3 regions of the Chryseobacillus diguaensis genome follow, and region 3 is predicted to be linked to each of the others. Evidence: riboswitches for the same ligand, from Rfam matches in the RefSeq annotation. Region 3 holds a riboswitch; each other region holds the start of a gene.
What was found. Region 3 has a riboswitch for cyclic di-GMP ahead of ACOT8F_RS15320 (hypothetical protein). Riboswitches for the same ligand answer to the same signal wherever they lie in the genome.

Region 1 (9,781 bases), on a different contig from region 3:
TGAGCTCATTCAAAAAATTGATGATAAAGTCATTATCTTTACAGAATACAGAGCTACCCAATTTTATCTGCAGTGTTTTCTAAAGCAGCATGGTATCTCCTCTGTTCCTTTTAGAGGAGGCTTTAAGCGCGGGAAAAAGGATTGGATGAAAGAGCTTTTTAAAGGAAACATGCAGGTTCTTATTGCGACAGAAGCAGGCGGAGAAGGCATAAACCTTCAGTTCTGCAATCATATCATCAATTATGATTTGCCGTGGAATCCCATGAAGCTTGAACAAAGAATCGGAAGAATACACAGGCTCGGGCAGGAGCGGGATGTTCACATCTATAATATGTCCACAAAAAATACGGTTGAAGAACATATTCTAAAGCTTCTATATGAAAAAATTAATCTTTTCGAAAAAGTAGTTGGAGAGCTGGATGAAATTTTAACTAAGCTCGAAATTGGCAATTTTGAAGATCACATTCAGGACATCTTTTTCCATTCTTCCTCAGAAGGAGAAATGAAAATAAAAATGGATAATTTGACCTCCATCCTCTCTTTTGGAGAAGAAGAATTACAAACAAAAAAAGCAGCAGGACAAAGAGAATAGGAGAGATTAGAGAATGAAACAGCAGGAAATTCATAGCTTGCTTCAACGTTTTTTTATCGCCAACTCATGTGAAATACTGGAAAATGCTGCAGGGTTCATGAATGTACAATTAACCATTGAAATGGATAAGGAATTAATGAACAGGCCTTTTTATTGGCACTATCTTGAAAAAACCGGAGGCATACCGAACCCAATGCCGCTTACCCTTATCACTGACAAGGAAAAAACCGACAGCAGCATTAAGGGTGAGTTTATTCATTTTGGCTCCCCGCGCCTGCACCAAATTTTCCAGGCAAATCAAAAGCTGGGCGGATTTATTCGATTATATGAACAAACGAAACCGTCCAGCGGAAACACTCCTCTGCACCCATGGCTTGGAGTCAATGTCCAAGTATCCTACCAATGTGATATGAAAAAGGATGTTTTATATTCAATCGGACTTCACTTAATCAGCGGAGCCATGTCAGAGCAATTTCAAGATAAACTGGAAAGACTCGAACTGACGCCAAAAATTCCTGATCTCTGCTTTACCATGTCCCCGATTATTCGTCCGCAAAGCGGTCTGAACCGGATATACAATTTTATACAGGAAAAAGTCGAAAAAGAAGATCATGGCTGGGCAGATGATGCAAGGCAAAGATGGAATGCAGATCTTATGCTTTTAAATCACTTTTACGAGAATCTCGACGAAAAACCTGATGCTTATCATCTCGAAAAAGAAGCCTTGCGTGATCTATATGAACCAAAAATTACAATCTCAATAAAAAATGGCGGGATATTTTACCTAAGTCCTGAATTCGCACACTAAAATAGGATGATAGATAGATTTTTCAAATAAGGCTTAAACTCCCGTTTTCGACTAATTATCCAAAAATTTATTAGAAAAAAGTGATGTTCCATAAGCCGTTAGCAGGTTTTATAGTGACAAATTGATTAATTTTGTAAAATTTTATTTTGTCGACACAATTCAGCATACTTTCTATAAATGCAAATTTATACTAATAGTACAAAGGTTGATACATACATAAATGACAAAAGTTGTATTAAAATGGATTTTTATGGTATTAATCTTTCAGATAAAGGCAAACTTGCTGAAAAGCAAGGACGCAAAGTCACGGGTCTACCATTGCATATGGATGCAATCAGGATAGCCGGACTGCCTGACTATGTATTTTGGGAGGGTAAATGGGGATGGCTGAAAATATGTGGGATGCAGAACCTTTGGACCAGGAGTGGAAAGAATTAATCTTATCCGCTTTGGATATGGGAATTACTTCTGAAGAAATTCGAAATTATCTCAGTTCTTTTTCAAAAAACAGTGTGAAACTACCCGAGTTGTCGAAATAATTTTGTCGATTTTCGTTCTTTTTATAGAAAAATCCCCTTCTCTATATGCTATAATATCTACGGGAAGGTGATTATATGATAGGCCAGCGCATTCGCAAATATCGAAAAGAAAAAAATCTTTCATTATCCGAACTAGCAGACCGAGCAGGAGTCGCAAAGTCATATTTAAGCTCTATTGAACGAAATCTCCAATCTAATCCCTCTGTCCAGTTCCTGGACAAAATTTCTTCTGTGCTTGGCGTCTCTGTTAACACCCTTCTTAACGAAGAAGACGACGACAGCACTTACTCAAGCCAACTGGATTCAGAATGGGCTACACTCGTCAGAGAGGCTATGCAGTCTGGTGTAACCAAGGACCAGTTTAAAGAATTTCTTGAATTTAATAAATGGCGTTTTGATCAATCCAAAAAATAGACGGCTTCTAGAGGCCGTTTTTTCTTTTACCATTTACCTTACTGCATCATAAATCCATAATGTATGGAGTCCAAGCGTTAATGTATATAAAATGCACGCAGCAGATGTCACCCATTTTAAAAAGGTAGTCATCATAAGAGGAACTTTGATAACTAGACCAACCAAAATAAATGAAATCAAAAGCTTAACTGCCACAAAAAGAAACGGGTTCACTTCATATAGTGTATTCATAATCGGATTAAGTTCTTGAATAAAGCCAAGCCTTAGCCCGCTCAATGTTGCACACATATCTAGAATGTTCACCAATGCAAGGTAAAGAAAAGCCTTTTTCATATGGCAGCACCTCCTTCAGACTAACCTCTCGTTGTTACCTTAATATCCCCTTTTGGCTAAAAGAAAACCTTGTAAAATGAAACAATAGGCTGGGACCCACCCCGCCTATTGTATAAGTATTATTTTGCTTCCCCATCTCCTCAAAAAAACGCACTCTCCAATAAGAATGCGTGTTAATGGTTCACTACTTTAGCTTCAGCTGGTGCAAGTTCACGAACATCTTTGCTTTCTTTTTGCTTTACTTCATCTGGCAGCTTCATAAATCTCATTAAAATAGCACCGGTAAAGTATAGCATAGCAAATATCCAAATTACCCCTTCAGCGCCAATGCTATTGATGAACAAACCAACAACAGCGGGTGCGATGAAGTAGGACATACCGGCTCCAAAGCTTACAATCGCCATTGCTGAGCCTTTTTGGTCCGGTGCTAGAGCAGTTACAAGGGCGGAAAGCGGTACGAAACCGCAGAGAACGATTCCAAAGATGATTGCCGCCAGAGTCATAACATAGAAATTATGGCCAACAACATGCGGTGTATAAAAAAATACCAATATCATGACACCACAGCCAACGCTGCCAAGCCACATGATCGTTTTCTGCCATCCTAACCATCTGTCACTGATGTATGGGATGACCAGATTAAAGGCAATGTTTGCCAACCAAAAAGTTCCCCAAATTTGAAGCCATTCTGCAGTCGTATATTTGTACTCGGAAGCCAAATAAACAGGAAAAAAGATAGGAAGGGCTCCTACACCGACTGAATTGATGATACGAACCAGTCCGCCTATTGCCACTTTTGGTTTTTCAATGCAGATCGTAAATCCGCTAAGTAAACTCTTGATTTTTTCCTTTGCGTCGCCCGTGTTCTCAATGACTTTATCATTGCCGACAATTAAAAGTCCAGCAATTCCCCCAACCAGGACCCAGATAACAGCACTCCACAAGAGTCCCATATACCCAATTCGGTCAGTCATGAAAGCCGGGAAGTAACTTCCAACGACGTAAAGCCCGCCGCTCCATGCAGCCCAGAAAAGGCCTACTGCTGTAGCCATAATGCGTTGAGGGCTTCGATAGGTTACCCAAACTAAAAAAGAATAACAAAAGAAAGGATAGCCAATTCCGCGAAGTGCATAAGTTGGCAGCATCGCAGCAAAATTATGCGGTTTTAAACCCAGTTCAATGAAAAGGATTTGGCCGGCCAGCCAGGTTATCATCCCGATAACCATAACCTTTCTTGGTCCCCATATTTCAGTAAGCACTCCTGAAAAATAGGCAGCGACCGCCAGAACAGCACCATACGCTGTAAAAAGAGTTGCTGCCTGTTGAACAGTCAATCCCTGTTCAATTAAATAAGGAGACAGCCAGGCATGTTCTAATCCGTCCCCAGCCATAAAGATAAGGATTGCGACAAAGCCCCAGACCATTTTAGCCGGAAGGCCTCCCTTAGGTTCCTGTTTTGGAATCGCATTCATTTTTATCACCTCGAAATCATATTTTTACTCATGGCACCTGCAGGGTTTCTTATTCTAATATCAATAATCTGGAACAGCGGATGTTGACTTTGTAACGCCGCATAGCTTGTTCCAAATCGGCGAAAGTTCTTTTATAAAGGCCGCTGCTTAGGGGCAGCAGCCTTTACCCTTTTCCCTATTACTTTGGAATGTTGATCCAAGCTTCTTTTTCCGCTGATTCAAGAATCGCATCAGCAATAAGCTCGATACGGTATCCGTCCTGGAAGTTTGGTGAAAATTGTGTACCTTCTGAAATCGCTTTAAAGAAATCATGGGTTTCAATAATTTTTGTTTCCCCATAACCAATACCTAAAGCAGGGATTGGCCATAAAGCTTCTCCATACGGAGTCGCCGGACCGGAATAAACGGTTCTGAAGCCCTTCGCATCACTTGGATCGTCAGCGAAGCAAACTTGCAGTTCATCACGGCGTTCATAGTTGAAGTATAAAGAACCTTTTTCGCCATGGATTTCAAATGTCAGGAAGTTATTGCGCCCCCATGCATTACGGGTTGCTTCAATGGTTCCAATTGCACCATTGTCAAATTTCACCATTGTAATGAACTCATCATCTACATCGACTGTTTCTTTCGGAATATTCGCGTCACTGCTTTTCACTGTACCAAGCTTGTCAATCCCGCCAGTTTGGATTGGGCGTTCTGGAATCCAGGTTTTTGTAATGGCATTAACATCTGTAATTTCGCCAACCAGATAACGTGCATAGTCAACAACATGTGTTCCTATATCACCTAAAGCACCTGAACCGGCGATTTTCTTTTGGAAACGCCATGATAAAGGAGAGTTTGGGTCAGCGGACCAGTCTTGCAGATACGTTCCGCGAAAACTTAGGATTTTACCGATTCTTCCTTCTTCAATATACTTCTTGGCAAGGGCAACAGCCGGAGTTCTTCTGTAATTGAAAGCAACCGCATGGGTTACCCCGGCAGCTTGAACAGCCTCTAACATAGTCTTGGCCTCTTCAGCACCTAGCGCCAAAGGCTTTTCGGAGATAATATGCTTGCCTGCTTTTGCCGCAGCAATTGCAATTTCAGCATGTGTATTGTTTGGTGTCACAATATCAATAACATCGATTTCCGGATCGTTTACTACCGCTCTCCAATCGGTAGAATAGTGTTCAAACCCTAATCTTAAGGCTGCATCTTTGGCCAACTCTTCTTTGACATCCACTACTGTGTGGCGGTGCGGGATAGCCGGAGCCGGCCAAAAGAACATTGGCATTGCTGAATATGCAAGTGAATGGGCCTTTCCCATGAATCCTCCGCCGATCATACCTACGTTTAATTTTTTCATTTATGTTTTCCTCCTATTAAATAAGTATTTTTCCTAACTGCTTTTAAAAGGCTTTCAAAAAAGTCATCATGCATTATTTCTCAAAATTTGATAAAAACTTACGGCTTATTTCTGCACCTTTTTTGGGATCGGCATAGCTATCCAATTCCACCGTAATCCAATCATCATAATGAATGCCGTTTAACAGCTTCACCATTTCATCGAACTTTTGGTGCCCTTCGCCTAAGGGCAAAAATTCTCCATTCGCATAATCTTTAAAGTGAACATATTTGATTCGATCCGCAAACTTCCTGATCACTACTACCGGATCACCGCCCCCTGCTTCAATATGAGCTGTATCCGGACAAAGATTAATATTTGTCAGGGCCATGAGCTTGTCCAGCTGATCAGGAGCTTCAACGTTTGTTCCCAAGTGCGGATGGTAGCTTGGTATAAGCTGATACTTTTCTGCGATAGCGGCCACTTTATCAAGAGCCTTAGCCAAGTCACTGTAATCGCTTTCTAGAATGCCATTACTACGGACTGCCCCGCCGCCAATGACTAAATGCCGTGCACCCAGTTCTGAAGCAAGAGCTGAAACATCCTCAATTTTTTGTAATTCCTCTTCTAAGATGTCGGGGTAAATAAAATTGCCGCCGGTATAAACACCAATAAACTCTATTGAATATTGCTTAAGCAAGTTCTTAAAATCTTCTTTTCTATCCTTAAATTGCATTAAATTACCATCAAATAATTCAAATCCATTATATCCCGCTTCCGAGATCTCTTTTATCGCCTCTTCTGTTGAGCCGTTGGCCAGATAATAAAGGTCTTTAACTGAAGTTACTCCTGCCGGATGCCCTACGACCCCGCCCCATGTATTGGTTTGATATCCAAATTTCATGTTTTTTCTCCCCCGTTTCCAAATCATGTTGGTAAGTACATAATGCCTTGTGCAGTATTTCCTCGCAGAAAAATTGACATTCTTTTTTCCTGGAAACACCGAACTGTCTTTGTAATCGATTACATTAATAGTTGCTTTTTCTTTCGGTGAATTCTATTAAAAATATAGTAATGTAATCGATTTCAATTCAAAACAAAAAAATTGTTAATAGAACAAATTTTCTATATCTTTAACCTACAATTACAGTGTAATCGATTACATTTTAAATTTCAACTCTTTTAAATAATTTTTTAAATTTTTCTTTCGTGTGAATCAAATATTGCTGAAATAGGAACCGATTCTCCTTTTTATCACTTAATCCTGCACCCTTTTTAAGCAATATGAGAACAAGGATAAATGGCGAATATTGCTGGATTAGAGAGAAAAAAGGAAATTATTTAAGAAATATGTTGATTTTGTGGACTATCATTTTTTTAGTTATGATTCTATTCGGCATGTAATGGTTGAAGTTTTAAGTTTTATTGTTTCCACAACAAAACAACTAACGATGGTCTGATCCTCATACTTTTTATTACACGGATGGAGAAATAATCTGGTTTCACTTCGTATATTGTATGCAAGTTTTATCAAATAAGAAGAGGCCCTATTTCCTCCCCTTCTTCCACGATTATAAGTGTAATTTTTTTGCTGTCTTATATCCTTTCAGCAGTACAGAATAATTTGTTCTGCAGTTGGCTAAGACGGGTTTGACCTTTGCCAAGTCATTTCTGCAAACAGGACAAATCCATTCTCCCTCAGGGCTGCTGCTATAAGAAGACTGTGCACATCTGACACAAAGCTTTTTATACAAATTGATCTCTCCTTTAAACGAACGCTTTGTAAATCCAATAAAAATGCAGCACCAGCACATAGGAGTACAGCATGCAAGCAGCACCTGCTGCTGCTTTTAGCAAAGGCTTCACAGAAAAGGGATAAAAGTAATTTGCCAATTCTTTTACTGAATGGCTCTTTTTCTCGCTTTATCGCCATCATTCACCCTTTTTATTTAAAATAAGGCAACAGCCATAAATAAAAAACCCCTGGAGGCTTCCAGAGGTTTCAAACTTACTTCCTTCGATTTTTAAATAACAAAATGAATCCAAACGGCAAGACACCAAACCATTTGCTCATGAGCGGGGATTTTTCATCTTTTCTTTTTCTTTTTTGCTGCTTCCGTTCTTCTTTCGGGGTATCCATATATTTTACGACCTGCTGAGTTAAGTATTTAACATAGTCATTAGTAGACAAATGATTCACACCCTTTGGGGTTTTATCATCAGTATGTCCGCTTCATTCCTATTTTAACCAGGCTGCGATCTCTTCTGCAGTTTCATGCAAGGTCTTACGGGTTGTATTAATTTTTAGAGAACATTGCTCGTAAAATGGAATTCTGGATTGATAAAGCTCGTTAATTTCCCCTTTTGTTTTTTCTTGAATCAATGGCCGATCGGTATCATTCTGAAGTCTTGCGTAAAGCTCATCAATGTCGCAGTAGAGAAAAATAAGGTCTCCCTTTTCAAGCATATAATTCCGATTTTCTTCGGAAAGGATCAGGCCTCCCCCAGTGGTGACAATTGTATTAACAAGAGGGATTTCTTTCAGGATATTGGTTTCCAGCTCCCTAAAATGCTTTTCTCCATAAGTTCTAAAAATCTCTTTCACAGGCATACCGGATTTTCCTTCAATTAAGTGGTCTGTATCCACAACGGTTACTCCAAGCTTTTTACCAAGTTCTTTACCGATTGTTGTTTTTCCTGCTCCCATAAAACCTGTAATAAATATGGTCTTCAAGCTGATCACTCCATCATCAAACATATATCTGTTTAGTTTACCATTCAGTCCATGATGTGATAAGACCTTTCTTTGCATCAAACAAGTATGAAGACTGTTTTTTCTTTTTTTCATGAGTTTCACAGCTGATTTCCACTTTAAAGAAACCTTCTTTATCATTGATGATCTTGTAGGCAACTTCCCCCTCTTTCATTGTCTCCTGATAGCTTGTTTCTTCAGGCACTGATTTCAGCTTTTTCATTGATTGATTAACAGCTCTCTGAATGAGACTGTCCAGAATGTAATATTGTTTTGTATCTGAATAAAAGGATTTCTCTAAAATAACTACAGTTGTTACATGCAGGATAACTAGAAAAAAGAGCAAAATGATCATGACAGTGAAAGGAAAAATCGATCCTCTATTATTTTTCATGATTTTCTCCCTTAAATTCCTGGTAGAGGTATGTTTTTAATTCATATTGCTTTCCTGCAGCACTTACAATGGAAAGAGTAACCCCGCTCTCTTCAACAACAGCATTAAAGGATTTCACCTGCTGCAGTAAAACTTCATGTCCTTTTCCTCCAATTTGTCTCCTTATCAAGTCATTGTACCGGCTAACGGTAACCCTCTGATTCTGAGGATTAGTGTACATCAATCCTTCTGAAGTCACTTGAAATTGACTGGATTGTTTGATTTCATAAGAGACTTGTTCGGAAAAAAGCTCCCATTCAAATGGACGAAGGTCGTTCGGCTGTTCTGAAGTGTTTTTTAGGAAAGATAAGAGAGTCAGCATAGAAGAAATAATGATTAAAAATATTGCTAATGAAAAAAGCATATTCAAAAGGGTATATCCTCTTTCTTCAAGGAAGAGGCAAGCATGATTTTCTGGCCCTGTAAGGTTTTTCCTCCCATTGAACACAAGCTTCCTGATCTGGAACCTCCTCCAATATAATAGTATATTTTTCTCCTTTAATACTGCGGCTGCCAATTGGGATCGATCGATTTTCATACATAGATTCATTTAGGTATCCGCTTAAAAGTTTAATTGCTGTAATTTCCTTCGCATTGTTATGCCTTTCTAGAGTAATATACATCATGGAAGGTAGCAGTATGGCTGCAGTTAACATCCATATTGAAAATGCAGTGATGCATTCCAGCAGTGAAAATCCTTTAGAGTTTTTCCACATGAAATCTTCCCTTCCCTAAATAGAATTTAACGAGGTATTTGTGAGTTAAATATTCTACAAGAAGGGAGCCGCTATCTGAAATATTTCCTTGTGAATCAAAAGAAAAGGTATTTGGGAGGGTTAGATTGCTTATTGTAATGGATGAATCGAAGTTTCTTGAAATGATTTTATTAACAACGGTACCTGATTTACGGATGCTGTAGGATTTGGCATTGTGGCTGTAAACAAAATAAAAGCGGGTATGCTCTGTAATCGCATGCTGCTGAGCAAAAAGAATATCTTTCTCAAATTGTTCAAAAAATTGAGTGATGATAAAATGCTCTTGGACAGGTTTTACGTTCACTATTGCCGTGATTGATAAAAGCATAAAAATGGTCAGCACAAGCAAACTTTCA
Region 2 (9,781 bases), on a different contig from region 3:
GAAAAAAACGCGGAAAAGATTGGGGCTTAGTAAGCAAAAAATCTTGTGGAATAGAGTAACAGTAGAAAAGGATTAGATGTTCTATAAATGATGATCGCTAATATTAAAGAAAAGAATAAGCAATTCTTGATATAGAAAAGGGTGAGATCAATTGAAGATTGTTATAGCAACTGACTCCTTTAAAGGTAGTGCATCAAGCACGGAGCTATCAAAATTTATAGAAAAAGGGATAAAAAAGATAGAACCGAACGCAATGGTTACAAAGCTCCCCTTAGCAGACGGAGGCGAAGGAACCGTTGATGCTCTTATCACTGCTTTAAAGGGGCAATTTGTTGAAACAACGGTCACAGGACCTCTAGGCAAAAAAGTAAAAGCTAAATTTGGCATTGTTAATAAAGATGTAGCCGTTATCGAAATGGCAGAAGCTTCTGGGATTACACTTATACCAGGTAAAGATAGAAATCCCTTTAAATCAACAACCTATGGTACGGGAGAACTAATTAAGGCGGCCTTAGATTATGGAGTGAATGAAATACTAATTGGTATAGGTGGCAGTGCAACCAATGACGCAGGAGTAGGAATGGCTCAAGCCTTGGGTGTATCCTTTCAGGATCATGAACATAAGGAAATTGGCTTCGGGGCTGAGTCTCTAGGAAATATTGAAGTAATTGATGTATCAAAAATAGATTCACGTATCATAAATACAAAAATTACAATCCTTTCTGATGTAACGAATCCATTATGCGGAGTAAATGGAGCCTCGTATGTGTATGGGCCTCAAAAAGGCGCATCTCCTAATGACGTAGAAAGATTGGATAAAATAGTAAAGCGATTTGGAGAATTATTAGAAAATAAATTTAAAATTAATATTCTTAATAAAAAAGGGGCTGGAGCCGCTGGAGGACTTGGTGCAGGACTAATGGCTTTTTGCAACGCAGAACTTTATTCAGGTACAGATAGAATATTAGATATGATTGACTTAAAAGAATATGTAAAAGATGCAGATTTAGTGATTACGGGAGAAGGAATGATTGATTTTCAATCAATCCAAGGCAAAGCTCCTTTAGGCGTTGCTAAAGCTGCTAAAGAATTTAACGTGCCTGTCATTGCTATTGTAGGAAGCGAAGGAACTAATGTTAATGAAGTGTACCATCATGGGATTGATTTGATTATTGATATTATCAATAAACCTATGAGCATTGAGGAAGCAATAGGAAATGTAGAAGAACTTACAGTGAACGCTGCGAAAAAGGCAATAAGAGCTTTTACTTTAAATCGGCATATGGCATACAATTTTTCGACGTAAAAGATTACTATTCAAAATAAAAGACTAAAGTTGTTTAGTGAAGGAAGATGGAAAGGAGAGAAGATAATTTTGAAAGCTAATTTCGTAAAGGCTGAAAAAGTCATGGATTATATAAAAGATGCAGATACGATTTTAACAGTTGGAATGACGTTAGTTGGAGCATCAGAATCTGTTCTAAAAGCGATTGAAAATAGCTTTTTAACGACTGGGCATCCGCGAAATTTAACATTAGTGCATTCTGCTGGACAAAGTGATCGTAAAAATGGAATACAGCATTTTGCCCATGAAGGTCTGGTTACAAGAATTATTGGGTCACATTGGGGTCTCCAGCCACGTTGGATGGATATGATTTCAGGTAATAAAGTGGAAGCGTATTGTTTGCCTCAAGGTCAAATAGCCCATCTTTATCGTTCAATGGCTTGTGGCCTTCCAGGAAAGATGAGCAAAGTGGGTTTAGGTACATTTGTTGATCCCCGAGTTGAGGGTGGAAAAATGAATGAGAGAACGAAAGAATTAGAAGATCTCTCAGAAGTTATGGTATATGACAATGAAGAATATTTGTTTTACAAAAAAATTCCTTTAGATGTTTGTATAATACGAGGCACGACTGCTGATGAGATGGGTAATATTTCAATGGAAGAAGAAGCTATGAAACTGGAGGTTTTACCAGCCGTACTTGCTACAAAGAGATTTGGCGGTAGGGTCGTGGTGCAAGTAAAACGATTAGCTGAAACCGGGTCAATTAACCCTAAAAATGTTGTTGTTCCAGGTGTGTTCGTTGATGCGATTGTTGTTTGTGAAAACCCTATAGAAGATCATAGGCAAACATCTTCCTGGTACTTTGATCCATCCTATTCTGGGAGCTTAAGAGTTCCGCAAACATCGATAAAACCATTGGACCTAACAATCCGAAAATTCATTGGCAGAAGAGCAATGTTTGAAATAAATAAAGGTGACGTTATTAATTTAGGAACTGGGATACCGAATGATGTAATAGGTAATATTGCTAATGAGGAAGGCGTCTCTAATGACTTTATGATTACGGTTGAATCCGGCATTTATGGTGGAATCCAAGCCGGCGGAGTTGATTTTGGAATTGGCCAAAATATATACGCTATGCTATCGCATGATGAACAGATGGATTATTATAATGGCGCCGGAGTCGATGTTACATTTATGGGAGCTGGCGAACTGGATGGAGAAGGTAATGTCAATGCTACCAAAATGGGACCATTATGTACTGGTGCAGGAGGATTTATTGATATTACCCAAAATGCAAAAAAAGTAGTATTTTGTGCAACATTCAGTACGGGCGGTGCAAAAGTAACACTTGAGAATAATAGAGTGAATATCCATAAAGAAGGCTCGATTAAGAAAATGGTTTCGAAAGTTTCCCAGATCTCCTTTAATGGAAAATTAGCAAGAGAAAAAGGACAGGATGTTTTTTTTGTCACCGAAAGAGCCGTCTTTAAATTAGTAAAAGAAGGCGTTATGTTAATCGAAATTGCTCCGGGAATTAATTTACAAAGAGATGTTTTAGATATGATGGATTTCAAGCCAATCATTAACGAAGATTTAAAAATAATGGATACCGCACTGTTCTTAAATGGCGCTTCCGGTCTTAAAGAAGCCATCGGGCGTAAAAACTCACGATATAAAATGATTACTCTTTAAAGATAATAGAAAACTATATTTGCATTAAAGTCAGGAGGATTTGAAAATGAGCAAACTAAAGGAAGTAGTCATTGTTTCAGGGGCGAGAACGGCGATAGGAAAGTTCGGTGGAAGCTTAAAGGATGTGCATGCAATTGACCTTGCTGCATATGCAGTAAAAGAAGCTGTAAATAGAGCAGGAATTAAACCCGAGAATGTTGATGAACTTATTGTGGGAAATGTGGGTCAAATTGCAGAAAATGGTTTTATTGGTAGAATGATATCATTAAAATCCGAATTACCAGAGGAAACAACAGCTTATTCAGTTAACAGACAATGCGGATCTGGAATGCAATCAATAGTTGACGGAATGCTCGAGATACAAACTGGAAACGCAGATATTGTGGTAGCATGCGGAACAGAAAATATGTCCCAATTACCTTATTATGATAAAGGTTCCCGTTTTGGTTATAAAATGGGGAATGGAGTATTAGAAGATGGGCTATTAACGATTTTGACTTGGCCAGGCGGACCATTCCATAATGGTCTCACAGCTGAAAATGTTGCAGAACGATACGATGTTTCAAGGGTAGAACAGGATCAATTCTCTGTTGAAAGCCAAGAGAAAGCACTAAAGGCAATTAGGAATGGGAAGTTCAAAGAAGAAATTGTTCCAATTGAATTAAAAGATAGAAAAGGGAATATAACAATTTTTGATACAGATGAACATCCAAGAGAAGGAATAACAATAGAAAAATTAGGAAAAATGAAACCTGCTTTTAAAGAAGGAGGATCTGTCACAGCTGCAAATTCTTCAGGAATTAATGATGGAGCAGCAGCAGTAGTTATGATGTCAAAAGAAAAAGCTGAAGAGTTAGGAATCAAACCTATCCTAAAAATAATAGGATATGCTGTAGCCGGAAACAGCCCAGAGGTTATGGGGTATGCTCCCAAGTTATCTACTGAAAAATTAGCAAAAAAACTAAATTTTGATCTAGATGAAATTGACATTTTTGAAATTAATGAAGCATTTGCTTCACAGGCTTATGCAGTAGTCAGAGATTTAAAAATTGATTCCAACAAAGTTAATGTTAATGGAGGTGCTATAAGCCTAGGTCATCCAGTAGGAGCAACAGGAACAATTCTAACGGTTAAGATGATGTATGAAATGGAACGAGCCCATTTAGATAAAGGCATTGTTACCATGTGTATTGGGGGCGGACAGGGAATTTCTACACTATTTGAAAGATGCAACTAATAGTTATTAACCTGTGTAATAACAGATGGGGTGTAGAAAATTTAGTATGAAGTAATAAAGGGTAATTTTTCAGGATCTAGCGAAACGTTTAGCTTCACATGTTATGGTGAAATTTACAACGGCTAAGGTAGGCACGTAAGGGAAGTTGTTCATTTTTTAAAGGGGTGAAGGGGTTGAAGAAAAGAAGTAATGTAAGATGGGGTGTATTTACTTTAGTCTTTTTAGCAACTGCAATTAACTATTTGGACCGTTCTAACATGGGGGTAGCTGGTCCGACTATGATGGGTGATTTACACTTATCAAATGTCCAATTTGGGGTATTGAGTTCAGCTTTCTTCTGGTCATATACGTTGATGCAAATTCCGTCAGGAGCCATTGTTGATAAACTCGGTGCCCGTTTAACCTATACAATTGCGGTTATCTGGTGGTCACTTTTCCAGGCAGCTATTGCTGTTACCCGTTCTTTTGGTGCTTTGATTGGAATGCGTGTTCTTATGGGAATAGGAGAATCACCTGCCTTCCCAACTAATACAAGAATCATGGCTGATTGGTTACCGTCTAGTGAAAGAGGATTTGCAAACGGACTTTCCTCAATGGGTATGGCGGTAGGTGCAGGTCTTATGACCCCTGTAGTTGCTTGGGTAATCGAAACTTTCGGCTGGAAGATTTCTTTCATTGTTACTGGTGCGCTAGGGCTACTATGGACTATTGCTTGGTTATATTATTTCAAAGATAAACCGGAAGAAAGCAAAGCTTCAAAAGAAGAAATAGAATATATCAGATCAGGACAACATCAGGAAGAGGTTCAAGGTCAGTCTGATGTTAAGTGGTACCAATTTTTAAAGCAGAGTAATGTTTGGGTATTATTATTTGGACTGTTTGCACAGGACTATTTACTGTTTTTAATACTTACTTGGTTACCGACTTACTTAGTCGTGGCAAAGCATATGACGCTACTTAAGGCTGGATTTAATTCAGTTCTACCTTGGGTAGTGGCTGCAATAGGTGCAATAGTAGGTGGAAGATTATCTGATTATTTAATAAAGAGAGGCTGGAGTTCTATTAATTCAAGAAGGTTTGTCTTGACAATAGGGACTATGCTTTGCACGGTTATTATTCCGGCAGCATTTACAAACAGTATTCCTCTTGCTTTAACGTTAATCTCAATTGCTATGGGTGGAATGATGCTCGCAAATAGTAATGTATGGGCGGTGCTTGCAGACATTGCACCTAAAAGTTCAATTGGTACGTTATCAGGTTTGCAAAATTTTGTCGGGAATATCTCAGGGTGGATTGCACCAATCTTAACAGGTTATTTGGCTGACCGCCTCCACAACTTTGCACTAGCATTGGTTATCGCAGGAATCATCGCTGCTATCGGAACAATTGGATATGCATTCTTCTTAAAAAACAATGATAAGAGTAAGAATAATGAGGTTGTAGTAGATCAAGTTGCAAAATAACAGATGCCCATTATAATTGTATGTGAAAAATCTTGTGAGATAGAGTAATAAAAAAGTCTCCTTTAAATCTTTAAAAATACGACATATGCCCACCTAGTCAAAAACTTCAGTATTTATAAGGAGATAAGATATTTTTAAATTCATCCAGTAAGCTACGCCAGGCACTATATAGTGCAGTGTTATGTGGTTTAAGGAAATCACGAAACATAAAATTAATAGAGTACTATCAAAAGAAAAAGGATGAGGGTAAGCCACATAAGGTTGTAATGGTAGCTTGTATGAATAAACTACTCCATTGGATTTATTACATTCTAAAACGTAAAGAGGCTTTCATTTTATAAACCATAAATTAACTTAAAAGTAGATATTAGTAAAGAAAGAATAAATTAGTATAAATGCATCAAACGAAATAAACTTAAAATAGTAGTTAACTAGAAAGAGCCATGACAATTAAGGTATTGTCATGGCTCTTTTTAGCTTAAGCTATTGCATGGTTATATTTGCTGTCGAATTTTTCCTTACTGCTAATAAGATAAAAAATCCCTTCAATAAATCCGATAATCTCTGGAATTCCGGTCCAGCAAAATAAAAGATAAAGAATACCTTTGCCGGGTTTGCCCAGATAGAATTTATGGAGTCCTAACCCTCCGGCTATAATTCCAAGCGCTCCTGCTATTAATTTGCTTTTCATATCTCCACCTCAATCTGATTTTTATATAGATAGATTTCCTTTATGAATAGCTGTTAAACATATCGGTTTATTTACAAAGCAAAACCCTCCATGTACGGGTCATGGAGGGTTTCATTTAACGGTACCTGCTTATTCTCTCGTTAATCCTAAAAGTACTTAAGAACATTCAATTTATATTGCATAGCATTTTTGTCATATCCCCGAGGTAACTGATTCACTGCCTGCTGGGCTGCGTTTATGTCTGTTTTAGAAAGAGTATTTTCCGCTATTGATGTTAATTTCTTAGCGAGATCTAGTTTACTTAATGGCTTTTGACTTACAGGTGGGGCCGATAATTCCTGGCTAAACCGGGCAAATCCATATCCATATATGGAATCTCTTCCTGCAGTGCCTAAATCTGTTGTGTAGCTTTGCAGCAGCTGGCGCAGTTCTGCATTCGTTTTTAATGGATAATGCTGTTTCAACACGGCAAGCATACCGGTAATATGCGGTGTTGCCATAGAAGTACCGCTTAAATAAGCATATTGATTGTTTAAGTAAGTACTTGGAATATCAACTCCTGGAGCGGCAAATTCTACCTTGCTTCCTGTCGAGGAAAAGCTACCTCTCGTATATTTCTGGTCAACAGCTGAAACAGCAATAACACTGTCATATAATGCAGGGTAGTCCATTGTATTACCTGTTCCAGCGGCATTTCCTTCATTACCGGCAGCCGCAACAACCAAAATTCCTTTTTTGAAGGCACTGTCAACTGCTTCATGAAGAAGCTTCGAGTCGTCTTTTGTTCCAAAGCTCATATTAATGATGTTCATATGATTTTGAATTGCCCAGTCAATGCCCTTTAAAATGCTTTCAAGTGTTCCATTGCCATCCTGATCCATGGCTTTTACGGCATAAAGCTCGGCGTCAGGTGCGACTCCCACGGTTCCGATGCCATTATGCCTGGCAGCAATAATTCCTGCAACATGTGTTCCGTGCCCGTTATCATCTTTATAGGATGTCGTGTAATCGACAGTTGAAATCCCGCCAGCTACATTAAGATCGGAATGCGGTCCGATTCCCGAATCGATTACTGCTACCTTCGTTCCTTTGCCGGTATATCCTTTATTCCAAATGAGGGGAGCATTGACTGCTTTCGTATCCCACCATGATTCTTCCTTTGACACAGCTTTCGTATTATATGACTTTTTCAAAGCCGCTGTGTGAAACACAATATTTCGTTTCTACAGAAGCGATATCTGGATTATTTTCAAGCTTTTGAATATTGGCAGTATCAGCTGTTACGGATACTGCAGGAAGAGCTTTAAACTGATGCTTGATCTTCTCGCTGCTTTTGATAGCATCCTGCTTTCCCTTCGCATTTTTATAGACTACAAGTACTTCCTTTTTCTGAATGCTTTTTGCACTTGCCTGATTTTGATGGGGGATGCCTCCCAAAACGAGACCAATTGAAAGAATCGAGCTTACCAAGAGCATATTTTTCTTTCTCATGCATCCTCTCTCCTTATATAAATAGTAAAATAGTTTTTGAATTCACTAGTAATATCGGCACGTTTTGTTGAAAATTATAGATTGTGACTATTAATTAAATGTAAAAAAATATATAAATGTGTAAAAAGAACCAAAAAAATATATACTCTTTTGGAAATCAATGTATAATTTGAACCAGGGTAAAGGCTGGGAAACCAGCTGACACAAAGCTATAGGGGCTAATGTAATGACTATGCCAGCCAGCTGCCATTACCTATAAAATATTTTCTAGGAGGAATTGGTAATGTTCAAAAAGGTTTTAGCTGCTTCACTTTCAGCAATCGTTGTACTCTCTCCGATGAGTAATGTTCAAGCTAAAGAGGCTAAACACGTCAAAACAGTAAAAGTGGTCAAAATGTAAAACTCTGCGAAAAAAGGACACCCAAAAAAGCTCACTAAATCAGAAATTCAAGAACTGAAAAAGAAGGCCGCTGATCTCAATAAAAAGTTAAGCGGCATAGAGAAAGAATTGAAAACGATTATGAAGGACTCTCGTCATAAGGAATATAAACCGGAACAGCCTGCCCAGCCACCAGCAGATCAAGCAAATACTGGTGATGCAAAGGGAACAGATGACCAAGTGACACCGGTTACTCCTGCTGAGCAGGAAACACCTAGTGCTGATGACCAATCATCTCTTCCAGCTAATCCTCAAGAGTCCTTGTCAGTATCAACTAAGTCAGAAACAGTCAATGCAACAGATACTCAGGTGACTATTGCAAAACTAAAAGAAATAAACAAGCAAATTCAAGCTGTGAAAAAAGAAATACAAGCATTGGAGAAAAAAGCTGCTAAACAGTTGGACTTCAAAGTGCTTTCTAAAAAAGCAGAGTATCTTCAGGAAGTTGTCGTAAAACAAATAAAAAATCTTAATAAATAGAAAGAAGGCCATTCCAATTAATCGGAATGGCTTTCTTATTTATTGCATGTGGTAAACACGATCTCTCGTTGATCCTGAGGCAGGCAGGTTCATTGAGGATAATAATTTGGTGGCAAGCGAGATTGATGGAAGGGTAAGGAATGTTCGGAATTCTCCGTTTGTAATGAAAGGTTTGATGAGGAGGAAATAATCCTTAACTGAGTTGATATAGGCATCTTTTGATTGGGAGATACAGTTAGAACAAAACCAGTGCCCTCGTTGCCTCACCATAGGAAGCTGATAGCAAGAGGGACAGTGGACACCCTTCCTTATCTCAGTTGGATCTATTTTATATAGTTCAAGAAGGTTTCTCGAAAGAGGTGTGTATTCTTTTACCAATCTTTTTGAAATCTTTAGCAATTCTTTTTTAGTGAATAACTCCGATTTGTTTTGTTTTTCTAGATCATCTATTTTGTTTAGCACGTTTGCTGCTTGGCAAACTTTTTTCTTAAGATAGGAGTTTTTTTGATGGTTTTCTATAATCGTTGAGGGATTGCTGATAACAACAAGAGTTTGAATTGGAGGGAGAGGGAATTTGCGGTTTATGAACCAATTGACCAGATGGGATTGCTGCCGTTTAATTTGAAGGAGGGGGTCCGGAAATGCTTCTTCTTTTTCTCCGGTTTTTCGAATCAGCTGATGAAAATCACCGTCAAAATATAATTTCCCCGATATGTTTTTTACTTCAATGATAAAGAAGTTGGATGGAGAAAGAATCAGTGTATCGATTTAAAAGAAATGCGTATCATCTGACAAGCGGAGATCATGCAAAATATAGTATTTATCCTTGTCCAGATATGTGAAATAATAATCAACAGACTGTTCTCCTCGGTAACCGGCCATATTTTTCAGGTAATCTTCTTGAATGAAAGAGCGTTTCGGATGGGATTCAGGCAATCGTCTTAATAATGCCTCCAGTTGTTGAATGTGCAGGGGTATATTTCGAGGTTTAATGATCAAA
Region 3 (9,781 bases):
GCAATGGATTCTCAAGGACACATTGCAGGAAGTGCTTCAGCGCTTTTGGGGCTGCTGCCCTTCGTCCTGGGGTCATTAACTGCCCCCCTTGTGGGTATCGCTGGGGAATATACGGCGATTCCAATGGGGATTGTTATTTTTTCAGCAAGCTTTTTAGCTTTAACATCATATTTTGTATTGGTTCAAAAGGCTTCCATTACACGGTTATCTCCGAAATAAATGATAAATCCGCCCTTAGCAAAAAGATCTGGCTGCAGGAATCCGCCAGATCTTTTTATTTTTCTAATCTAATTGAAAACGATCAATATGTACAGAAGGATGTTGTGAAGGAAAAAGGATTTATCCAATCAAGTTTGTTTGAAGAATTTCATGTGGATGATGCACCCTTATTTCAGTTATAAAGAAGCCGATAAAAGGCTTTTTTTCTTTGTCTTTAACCTGCTAAATGGCGAATAAGCACTCTTTCTTGTTGAGCCCATACGATAGGAATCATCAAAGGTCATGTTATAAAGGAGTAACCTTATGTACAATTACGATCTTATGGCTTATAGGAATCAGCCAAGCGTGGTTGCGTTCAGAAGGAAAGATGTCACCGGAGACCGCATTCCAGACAATGTGTATTTAACCGGAATAAAAACGGCCGATAGTTTATTCATCCAGCATATAACTCTTCATGTACAGAATGGAAGAACAGGTGGAGTAACAAGAGTACCGCTTCGAGAAAATACAGGCTATACCCCAACGTTATTCCTTGGGGATTTCACTGGGGATGGCACTGCCGATATTTTAATCAGCATTGATACAGGCGGCAGCGGTGCGATCATGTACCATTATATTTATTCATTCGTGAATAACGAACCTCAGCTGCTTTTTGCCTTCGATGAATATAATAAGCAATACCAATATGAGGTTATGTATCAGAATAACTACAAAGTGAAAGTGGTCAGCAAGTTTAATAACGTAACCTATATGATAGACATATCCACAAGGGGTCCAGAGTATCTGAACGAGATCTACTACGAAAACGGCAAACTGAAGACTCCTATAACTGGATTTGTAAATCCTTAAGCGGCTTATATCCAGTAGATTTCGATTTCAATGGAGTGTATGAATTATTGGCATATCAGAAGATAGCTGGGAGATACAATGCGGATGCTTTGGGATATATACAGAACACGTTAGGATGGAAAGCGAACCGATTTATTCTTCAAAATCAGTATACTGCGATTTTTGGAGCTTCCCTTTGACGAATAGTCTGAGGGGATTTTATTTGCAGCTTGTTTATTTCAAAAACTCTAATTCTTATAAACACCAATTATGGAAAAAAAGGAGATGTGGAGATGGATCAATAAGGAGTTGTTTTGTATAAGAATGAACGTTGATTTTCCAAATAATATGTAGATCTATTCACCTCTTTTTTAGCCTGGGGATTGATTGTATTTTTAGCTTTTAACATGTATAAAAAACAAAGCGTAAAACCAAAAGTATGGAAGATATTGATAGTCCTTATAGCAGCCATATTTTCTTTTAATGTTAATCTGACTTTTTATGATACTGTGTTCAAGCTTCCAATTTTGCCTCTCGGTGTAGGTATCTTGTATTTCATTTTAAACCAAAAAGAAGGCAGTTGGGTGACTTATCGATCATTTGCCTGGGTAGGCTTTTTAGCAAACTTTATTTTCATAGCGGCTGCTTTGATATCCGTTTTAATCCAGCTGGTGATCTATCCAAAAAGCGAACCAACTACTTATATCTCTGATGCTGTGCATGCAGCTATTATTCCCATGGATCCATCAGTAAAGAGCCATTCATTAAATATAAAAAGTCTAAAAAAGCAGCTTCCTCATATAAAGCAAGAAACGATCCATAGTGATCAGTGGTACTATGAGACGGTCAAGAATCAAAGAAATGAACGGTTTCCCTATCTTCTAGCAGGTACTTCTCCTAAATGGGGGAGCGGCTTACATCCTCTCATTTTTATTGAAAAAGATGGAAAAGGGCTCTTATTATCGACGCCGGAAAAACAGCTTTATTTTCGCTCAGAAGCTTCATTGATCAAGGAGGGGAAATAAATGACGAAGAAAAGGCTTTGGATTTCTGCAGGGCTCATTTTGGTCATCATTTTAGTCTATTGGTTTTATTTCTCGAAACCCGCTTATGTTCCTTCAAAAGAACAAGCGATAAAAGACATAAATAGCTCCTTTCCAAAAGTATACGCAAGAGTGATTCAAGATACGATTCGTGTCGATGAACGCCATGTACTTATTCCGTTTATATCTAAAGGAAAGAATTATGGTCTCAGTTACTGGGTGTGGCAATATCATAAGTGGAATGTAGCGGGTGTTGATACGAAAGGCAGTCCGTCAATATGGAAGATTAATAAAAATGATCCGTCCACCTATCAGCTAGTCTGGAACATTCATCATCCTGATAATCAATTGAATTCTATTGATTTTTATTTAATGAGAAAACGAAACTTCAACATATCAGGAGGGATCGAGCAGTACGATCCGAAAGTGCAAATGAACAGGAACGTGTCTCTTTTAAAGAAGACTTATGGAGTAGTGAAGCTGCCAAAAGAATGGTCAACGTTGATGAATTCGTTCACAAAAGCTGCATCAGGTAAACAGAATGTCTTTCAAAGGAATGATCCATTCCCGGATCAAACCTTTACTTTTGGCTGGCTTTCAATTAGCAAATCAGGTAAAGATAAACTTATCCTGGATTCAATCAATGGTACCAGTTATTCGAGCAGTAGCGCAAATCTTGAAGAATTGATGGTTTTGAATAAAGATCAGGTTGAGCTTCCATATTAACAAGGAGCCTCATCATTTTAGGAATTAAGAATTAATAAGGAATATCAAAAAGACTATGCACCCAAATGCTTGGTTTTTGTGCACAAGATCAATAATAAACTCAATGTAAAACTGCTTAAGTGATAAAACCCCTCATACAATTTATGCGATATGTTGCAGAGCCAAGGGATCATCGTCAGTGCATTGCATAATCATTGGCTGTATACGAAGCCGCTGATTATGTATATTCACCTTCAATTCGTTGAACCTCCACTCCAATTTGCGAGGAAGATGGCTTATTCGTTTTCTTTTCTGAAGAGTTACCAAGTAAGCTAAGATAGATGTTCATCTAAGCTCCCTGCCCCCTCCGCTTGTTTTTGCTTCTTCTTTGCTTGTACTGATGTAAAGAGTGCGATTATGAAACCTCCAATAGTATCTGCGATCAAATCCGTCATCGTATCGCTGTTCCCGCCAAACTGCAATTTTGTGCCGAAAAAGGTGTCCATGCTAAACTCATATATTTCCCAAATAACCCCTCCAAGTACCGGGAATGCAAAAAGAAACACAAAGAGAAACCGGGCAGGAACAGCTTTTCTTATTTTTTCAGGTACCAGGCAGCAATAAAATGCCGTTCCTGCAAAGACAAGAAGAACTCCGCTCAAAAAATGCAAAAATAAATCCCACCAGCAAAGACTGTACCATTTTAAAATGGAACCGAGAAAATGAGAGGCAAATAAAAATCCTAAGTAGGAAAGAACTAAAGGGGTTTTTAGCTGAAGCTTCGCAAAATAAGTCAAAAGGTGAGGAACAAAGCCGCAAAAAAAGCTGGTCAGTGCGTAACTTGATTTTGAAGCATCCCCCTTTAAATAGAAAAAAACAAATGTTCCTGCCATAAAAACAAGAAATAAGGCGTTTGGAAGAATCATAGGTTTCCTGGACATCTTCTCACCTCTTTGCTTCAAGAAATAAATAACCCCCCTTAGGTCAGTCTTAATGGGATTCTTTCCTATTTCTATGTTGATCAATTTCCATAAATGCCGCTTCCATTATCCTTTGCACGCAACCAGAAAAGAGCACATTCCCTGTGCTCTTTTCTGTTGCATTTTTATGGAAGTGCAAATTTCATTTAGGCTCAAAAGGTAAATCATATTTGTGCTGACACTGCTTTCGCTGTATTTGAATAAATAAAAAAACGTCCCTAAATAAAAGAAGAGCCGGGTTCAAACTTCTCTTTTTTTCATGCGGTTTTACGGGAATAAAAGGCCCGTGTCCATAGAAAAATAGCATTTCCAATCAGTAAAATAGAAAATTCCTGCCCTGTTTTTTCTTTTGTTATCCAGAGTCATACAAGGACCAAATTAGCAAGGCAGCTGGTGAAAAAAAATATACGTATTTTTGGCGGCTTTTTCATAAGCTAATTCAACCAGGGAAATATTCATCGCTTTTCTTTTATTCTTGAATCTTTACATCTAATAAATTTCAATCCAATAGATAGAGGAAGTTCTTGGAATTAGGTCATTCCGCACATTAAATAAGCTTATATATTACTATAAAATTAGTAATGAATACGCTTGCATATAAAAGTGAGGGGGAATACACAAATGATGAAATATTTGCAAAGAATGGGCCGCTCCTTGATGCTGCCAGTTGCAGTTTTGCCTGCAGCTGCCATTCTTATGGGGATCGGGTATTGGATTGACCCTGCAGGGTGGGGTGCAGACAGTCCGATTGCCGCTTTCCTGATTGGAGCCGGCAAATCGATATTGGACAATATAGCTATTTTGTTCGCAGTAGGGATTGCGCTTGGGATGTCGAAGGAAAGAGACGGGGCATCTGCAATAAGCGGTCTTGTGGCTTATTTGGTTATCACCACGCTTCTTTCTGCCAATTCTGTTGCTTTGCTGCAGGGAATTGATGCTGCGAAAGTAAATCCGGCCTTTATAAAAATTCAAAACCCGTTTATTGGTATCATTTCAGGATTGGTTGCCTCTGTCATGTACAATCGATTCAGTCACGTTAAATTGATTGATGCCTTAGCTTTTTTCAGCGGAAAACGGCTCGCTCCAATCATGTCGGCAGCTACTATGCTTGTTGTTTCTCTTGTGTTTCTTTTCGTGTGGCCAGTTGTCTATTCAGCTCTTGTATCATTCGGAACATCAATAAGCAGCCTTGGCTTTGTCGGAGCTGGCCTGTATGGCTTCTTCAACCGGCTGCTTATCCCGCTTGGACTTCACCATGCCTTAAATGCGGTATTCTGGTTTGATGTTGCAGGAATCAATGATATCGGGAATTTCTGGTCAGGCAAAGGGACAAAGGGTGTTACAGGAATGTATCAGGCTGGCTTCTTCCCAGTAATGATGTTCGGTTTGCCGGCTGCAGCGCTAGCCATGTATCATACAGCTAAAACGCATCGAAAAAAAGAAGTCGCTTCCTTAATGCTTGCAGCAGGAGTTGCTGCCTTTTTCACAGGAGTAACAGAACCGATTGAGTTTGCTTTTATGTTTGTCGCACCGGCACTATTTCTCGTTCATGCCGTTCTTACAGGTCTTTCTCTTGCCATTGCTGCTTTGTTTCACTGGACAGCAGGCTTTGGTTTTAGCGCAGGACTGATTGACTTTGTTTTAAGCTCAAAGCTGCCATTAGCAAACATGCCTTACATGCTGCTGATCCAAGGTCTTGTGTTTGCAGTGATCTACTACTCTATTTTCAGGTTCATGATTGCAAAATTCAACTTGATGACACCGGGAAGAGAAGACGAAACCATTGAAAAAGGCGAGGGAATTATGGCGGGCAAAGAAATAGCAGCTGCCAGCCTTACTAATAAAAATAAGCAATTTTCGGCCATGGCCGCTAAAATCTACGAAGGTTTGGGCGGAGATGAAAACGTAACGTCTGTTGACAACTGTGTGACCCGTTTAAGAATCGAAGTGAAGGATATGAATGCCGTTGATCAGCAAAAGATTAAATCAACAGGTGTCCCGGGTATTAACATCGTTGGGCCGCAGAGCATTCAAGTAATCGTTGGAACTTCTGTTCAATTTGTGGCAGATGAAATCATCAGCATACGGAATCAATCTTAAAGGCTCTTTCTTAAACTTTATTGCTTTGTTATCCATATAGCTCCATTCAGAGCAGGAAACCGTTTTGGTTTCCTGCTTTTATTTGGTCTATTAGTGATGGCGGGGACCCATTTCATTTTTACCTGGATTATGAAATGCAGCACTGCTTTTTAACGAAAGGCATTCAAATCCATTACTGTGATGAAGTTCTTACTCATTTCAGACTGAACGAACAGCTAGGAACAAAACGGGGCACGAAAGCTATTGAAACCTATTACCGTCCGTTACTCGCCAAATACATTGTGACAGAACTTAACTGCAAAAGAATCAAGGGTAAAGAAAAGGACTGATCTGAAGAGGCCGGTTCTTCTAAAGGCGAAGAACTATTCTCATTTGGCTAATCATATGAGATCATTCTGTGTTTATCATTTTAAAGTTGCGGGTATTTAGGTTAAAAAGAACTATTAAATATTTTAAAAATAGGCCTATTGATCTATAAGGGAGTCTGTTATATAATTGAAAAAAATGACAATTGAAAAAGGCAAATCCGTTGAAAAACGGAGACGCAAAGCTAAAGGGGCTAAAGTCGAAGGATCATGCCAGCCAGCTACCGGTATAAGCACATTTAGACAGGCTAATCGGTGAAGATTGGCTCTTTTTATTTGAGTGAAAGCCACTTCGCTGGAATTGTGAACCTTAAAAAACTGCGAGGATAAGAGATGAAGTTAATCATCGGGATACTGTTAGGGATTCTTGTCACTATGATCGTCAATCGCATGATTTATAAAAGGCAAAAGAGGAGATTTGAAGACTTTGAACGGATTTTTCAGCTCGCTGAAAAGTCCAGAGATATTATTTATTATTGTGAGGTGGAGCCTGAACTGAAATATAAATACATCAGCCCTTCCCTTGACCTGGTTTTGGGAGAAGGGACGGTGAAGGAAGCCTATCACAACGCGCATTCAGCCTTTGGTCTTATTCATCCTCACGATTATGGTATTTTGCAAAATAAAATATCAGGGAAAATGGATTTTAATAAACCCATTATTCAGCGATAGAGAGATAATGAAGGTAATTATAAATGGTTTGAGGAATACACTAGTCCTGTATATGAAAATGGTCAATTAAAAGCTTTGCACGGAATTATCCGAAATATTAATAACCGAAAAGAATTAGAAAAAAACCTCATGCAGCGTATTTACCGTGATGGTCTTACAGGGGCTTATAACAGGGGAGCAGATGGAAAAGTACGACAAGCAAATAGACCTTCCAGTTTCAATCATTGTGCTGGATTTGGATGAGTTAAAAAAATGGAATGACACATTGGGACATGCAAAAGGTGATGCACTGATTAAGCAGACAGCAGCGATCTTAAATAGCTTTGCCAGTGATCGGTTGACCATTTCAAGAATTGGCGGCGATGAGTTCGTTTTGATCGGAGAAGCTTTTACGGAGAAAGATACTGAGGGCTTAATTCGAAACATTTTTGAACGTTTGGAAGCGAGTAACCAAGAAAATGGGACGAACCTATGCTTATCAGTAGGAAGTGCTGCAAGTCTGCGTTCGATCGGTTGTATGGACAGCTTGTTCAGAGAAGCAGATAAAAAGATGTATACGCACAAAAATAGCAAAAAATAGGATTGAAAGAATCCTGAGACAGTTTCAAGATTCTTCAATCTTTTTTTGTTACCTGAATTTATTTCAATTCTTAACTCAGTTTGCGCACTGAATCCAGCTCCAGCGCCTAGCCCGATCTGAAGTGCATGACGGGGCTGTTCAAGGCGCTTGGGCCTTTTTTACCCTTTCCTCATCAGCAATTGAAGAATGGCAAGCATAAAAAACGATATGCCAACAAGACACCCTGTCCACATCCAGGCGAGGTTCATGTTCCCTTCATCAAAAGCTAAATAAATCGCCGTTGAAGCTGTTTGTGTCTTACCGGGAATATTGCCGGCAAACATGATAGTTGCCCCAAATTCTCCTAGTGCTCTGGCAAAGCTGAGAATAGCCCCCGCAAGGAGTGGTTTAAGAGCAAGCGGTATGGAAATAAAGACAAGTAAATGAAATTTGCCTGCTCCGTCTACAAGGGCAGCATCCTCAATATCACTGTCAATCGACTCAAATCCCGCTTTTGCCGATTGGTACATCAGTGGAAAAGCCACTGCAGCGGAGGCAAGTACTGCGGCCCACCAAGTAAACACGACTGGCTGCCCGAATACCCATTCAATGACTTTCCCTGCAGCGCTATTGCGCCCTAAAAGAACTATTAACAGGAAACCGACAACGGTCGGCGGAAGTACGAGCGGCAGGAGAAAAAACGTTTCAAGCAGAATTTTCCCTTTGAATTTTTTGCCCGCCATCCATCTTCCAAAAATAAGACCCGCAGCAAATACTACCAGCCCTGCTGCCACAGCAATTTGCAGGGATAAAATGACAGGCGGCCAAAAGGCATCCATAACATTACCTCACTTCATTAAAACCATACTTTTTCAGCACTTTTTGAGCTGAATCTTTTTGAAGAAACTCATAGAATAACAGTGCTTCCTTAGGATGTTTGCTGTTTTTGACCATTCCAGCCGGATAGACAATGGGTGAGTGAGAAGCAGGTGCTGCCTCTTCAACAATCGTTACTTTCTTTGAGGTAAGGGCATCTGTTTTATAAACAAGTCCTGCATCAACACTTCCAGATTCCACATAGGCGAGAACCTGGCGAACATCTTTTGCGTATACTACTTTCTGCTGCAATTCGTTCCAAAGGTTCATGTGCTCCAATGTTTCTTTTCCGTATTTGCCTGCCGGTACAGAATTTGGAGTTCCAATAGAGAGGTTCTTTGCCTTTTTCAAGTCTTCAAATGAACGGATGGCTGTTTCATTTTTAGGAACGACGAGCACCACCTCATTCCCGGCTATGTCCTTTCTGTTTTTATTTTCTATGTATCCTTCTTGGACGAGCCTGTCCATTTTATCTTCCGCGGCGGACAAAAATAAGTCTGCAGGAGCCCCCTGGGATATTTGCTGCTGAAGAGTACCCGAGGCTCCAAAGTTGTAAAGAAGATTAATATCAGGATGTTCTTTTTCAAACTCCTGTTTCATCTCTTTTAGAGCATCCTGCAGACTGGCTGCTGCTGATATGGTCAGCTCAATCTTTTGGTGCGGGTTGCTTGCCTGTCCATTATTGCAGCCTGCGAGTGCAAGAAGAGCGATCGGAATTAATGCTAAAAATAGCTTCTTCATTTTAATGATCCTTTCCTATACAGATTAATTGTTTTCGATTTCATTATACCGAAAGTTCCTTCCGATTGGTCAAGCTGCAGCTGAAAGCATAGTGTACTGGCAGAAAACCTTCTTCATAATCCCTTTTGGGAAAAATCACGGAAAATGTTGACAAGCGATACAAGTATTTCTGATATAATAACGAAAATGGGTGGGTAAAGCCTTGTTTGCTCAAGCAAACGCTGTTTTTTTGCCATTGTAGTCAATTTAAAAAAAGTATAGGTTTCGGTACAAAAGAATCAGGGAAATATAATTATGTTTTGGGTATATAAGCATATTTTCGATATTATTTATATAGTTCTTTTGTCATGTATAATATAAATAGAAATGATATGATAAAGGAGAATTTAGTATGCAACAATCGAGACAGCTGCGAATCATTTTAATCACTACATTTATAATAGTAGCTGCATTGCTGATCACCATTATTTTTCTGACACAAAACATCATGAATAATTTGAAAAATAGCCCTAAGGAAATAAGGAACAAAGTGGCTATTTTAACCTCGGATGAAGTGGCTGATCAAAGCTGGGGAAGCCTGGCTTATAAAGGAAAGATTAACATAGAAGAGCAATTTTCGATAAAAGCTCACCTTGACAGCAAACTGGATACAGAAGAAAAAATGCAAAATACGGTGAAAAGGGATATTGAGAA

Region 1: another riboswitch for cyclic di-GMP. It lies ahead of ACOT8F_RS14485 (anti-repressor SinI family protein); the one in region 3 lies ahead of ACOT8F_RS15320 (hypothetical protein).
Region 2: another riboswitch for cyclic di-GMP. It lies ahead of ACOT8F_RS08445 (hypothetical protein); the one in region 3 lies ahead of ACOT8F_RS15320 (hypothetical protein).

What each region holds. Positions count from the first base shown of each region.
Region 1 covers NZ_JBMKNV010000009.1:65,658-75,438, forward strand. The annotation lists gene ACOT8F_RS14475 (DEAD/DEAH box helicase) at 1-592, shown strand, start outside; gene ACOT8F_RS14480 (YqhG family protein) at 606-1,400, shown strand; cyclic di-GMP riboswitch class I at 1,664-1,756, shown strand; gene ACOT8F_RS14485 (anti-repressor SinI family protein) at 1,784-1,939, shown strand; gene ACOT8F_RS14490 (helix-turn-helix domain-containing protein) at 2,015-2,353, shown strand; gene ACOT8F_RS14495 (DUF5658 family protein) at 2,387-2,686, opposite strand; gene ACOT8F_RS14500 (MFS transporter) at 2,860-4,158, opposite strand; gene ACOT8F_RS14505 (levoglucosan dehydrogenase) at 4,337-5,506, opposite strand; gene ACOT8F_RS14510 (sugar phosphate isomerase/epimerase family protein) at 5,580-6,389, opposite strand; gene ACOT8F_RS14515 (YqzE family protein) at 7,494-7,676, opposite strand; gene ACOT8F_RS14520 (shikimate kinase) at 7,725-8,228, opposite strand; gene comGG (competence type IV pilus minor pilin ComGG) at 8,257-8,631, opposite strand; gene comGF (competence type IV pilus minor pilin ComGF) at 8,621-9,118, opposite strand; gene ACOT8F_RS14535 (hypothetical protein) at 9,060-9,386, opposite strand; gene comGD (competence type IV pilus minor pilin ComGD) at 9,370-9,781, opposite strand, start outside.
Region 2 covers NZ_JBMKNV010000004.1:228,261-238,041, reverse strand. The annotation lists gene ACOT8F_RS08485 (MFS transporter) at 1-59, shown strand, start outside; gene ACOT8F_RS08480 (glycerate kinase) at 152-1,306, shown strand; gene ACOT8F_RS08475 (acyl CoA:acetate/3-ketoacid CoA transferase) at 1,376-2,980, shown strand; gene ACOT8F_RS08470 (thiolase family protein) at 3,027-4,217, shown strand; gene ACOT8F_RS08465 (MFS transporter) at 4,391-5,680, shown strand; partial or broken gene ACOT8F_RS20960 (IS110 family transposase) at 5,824-6,021, shown strand; gene ACOT8F_RS08460 (TM2 domain-containing protein) at 6,159-6,371, opposite strand; gene ACOT8F_RS08455 (S8 family peptidase) at 6,518-7,564, opposite strand; gene ACOT8F_RS08450 (protease inhibitor I9 family protein) at 7,548-7,862, opposite strand; cyclic di-GMP riboswitch class I at 8,031-8,113, shown strand; gene ACOT8F_RS08445 (hypothetical protein) at 8,371-8,781, shown strand; gene ACOT8F_RS08440 (nuclease-related domain-containing protein) at 8,821-9,537, opposite strand; gene ACOT8F_RS08435 (hypothetical protein) at 9,550-9,780, opposite strand.
Region 3 covers NZ_JBMKNV010000010.1:69,867-79,647, forward strand. The annotation lists gene ACOT8F_RS15280 (multidrug effflux MFS transporter) at 1-219, shown strand, start outside; partial or broken gene ACOT8F_RS20985 (hypothetical protein) at 913-1,247, shown strand; gene ACOT8F_RS15290 (hypothetical protein) at 1,632-2,072, shown strand; gene ACOT8F_RS15295 (hypothetical protein) at 2,073-2,816, shown strand; partial or broken gene ACOT8F_RS15300 (DUF1259 domain-containing protein) at 2,979-3,131, shown strand; gene ACOT8F_RS15305 (DUF2238 domain-containing protein) at 3,128-3,736, opposite strand; gene nagE (N-acetylglucosamine-specific PTS transporter subunit IIBC) at 4,397-5,875, shown strand; gene ACOT8F_RS15315 (hypothetical protein) at 6,010-6,204, shown strand; cyclic di-GMP riboswitch class I at 6,385-6,469, shown strand; gene ACOT8F_RS15320 (hypothetical protein) at 6,574-6,912, shown strand; gene ACOT8F_RS15325 (GGDEF domain-containing protein) at 7,094-7,492, shown strand; gene modB (molybdate ABC transporter permease subunit) at 7,651-8,310, opposite strand; gene modA (molybdate ABC transporter substrate-binding protein) at 8,315-9,088, opposite strand; gene ACOT8F_RS15340 (BMP family ABC transporter substrate-binding protein) at 9,480-9,781, shown strand, end outside.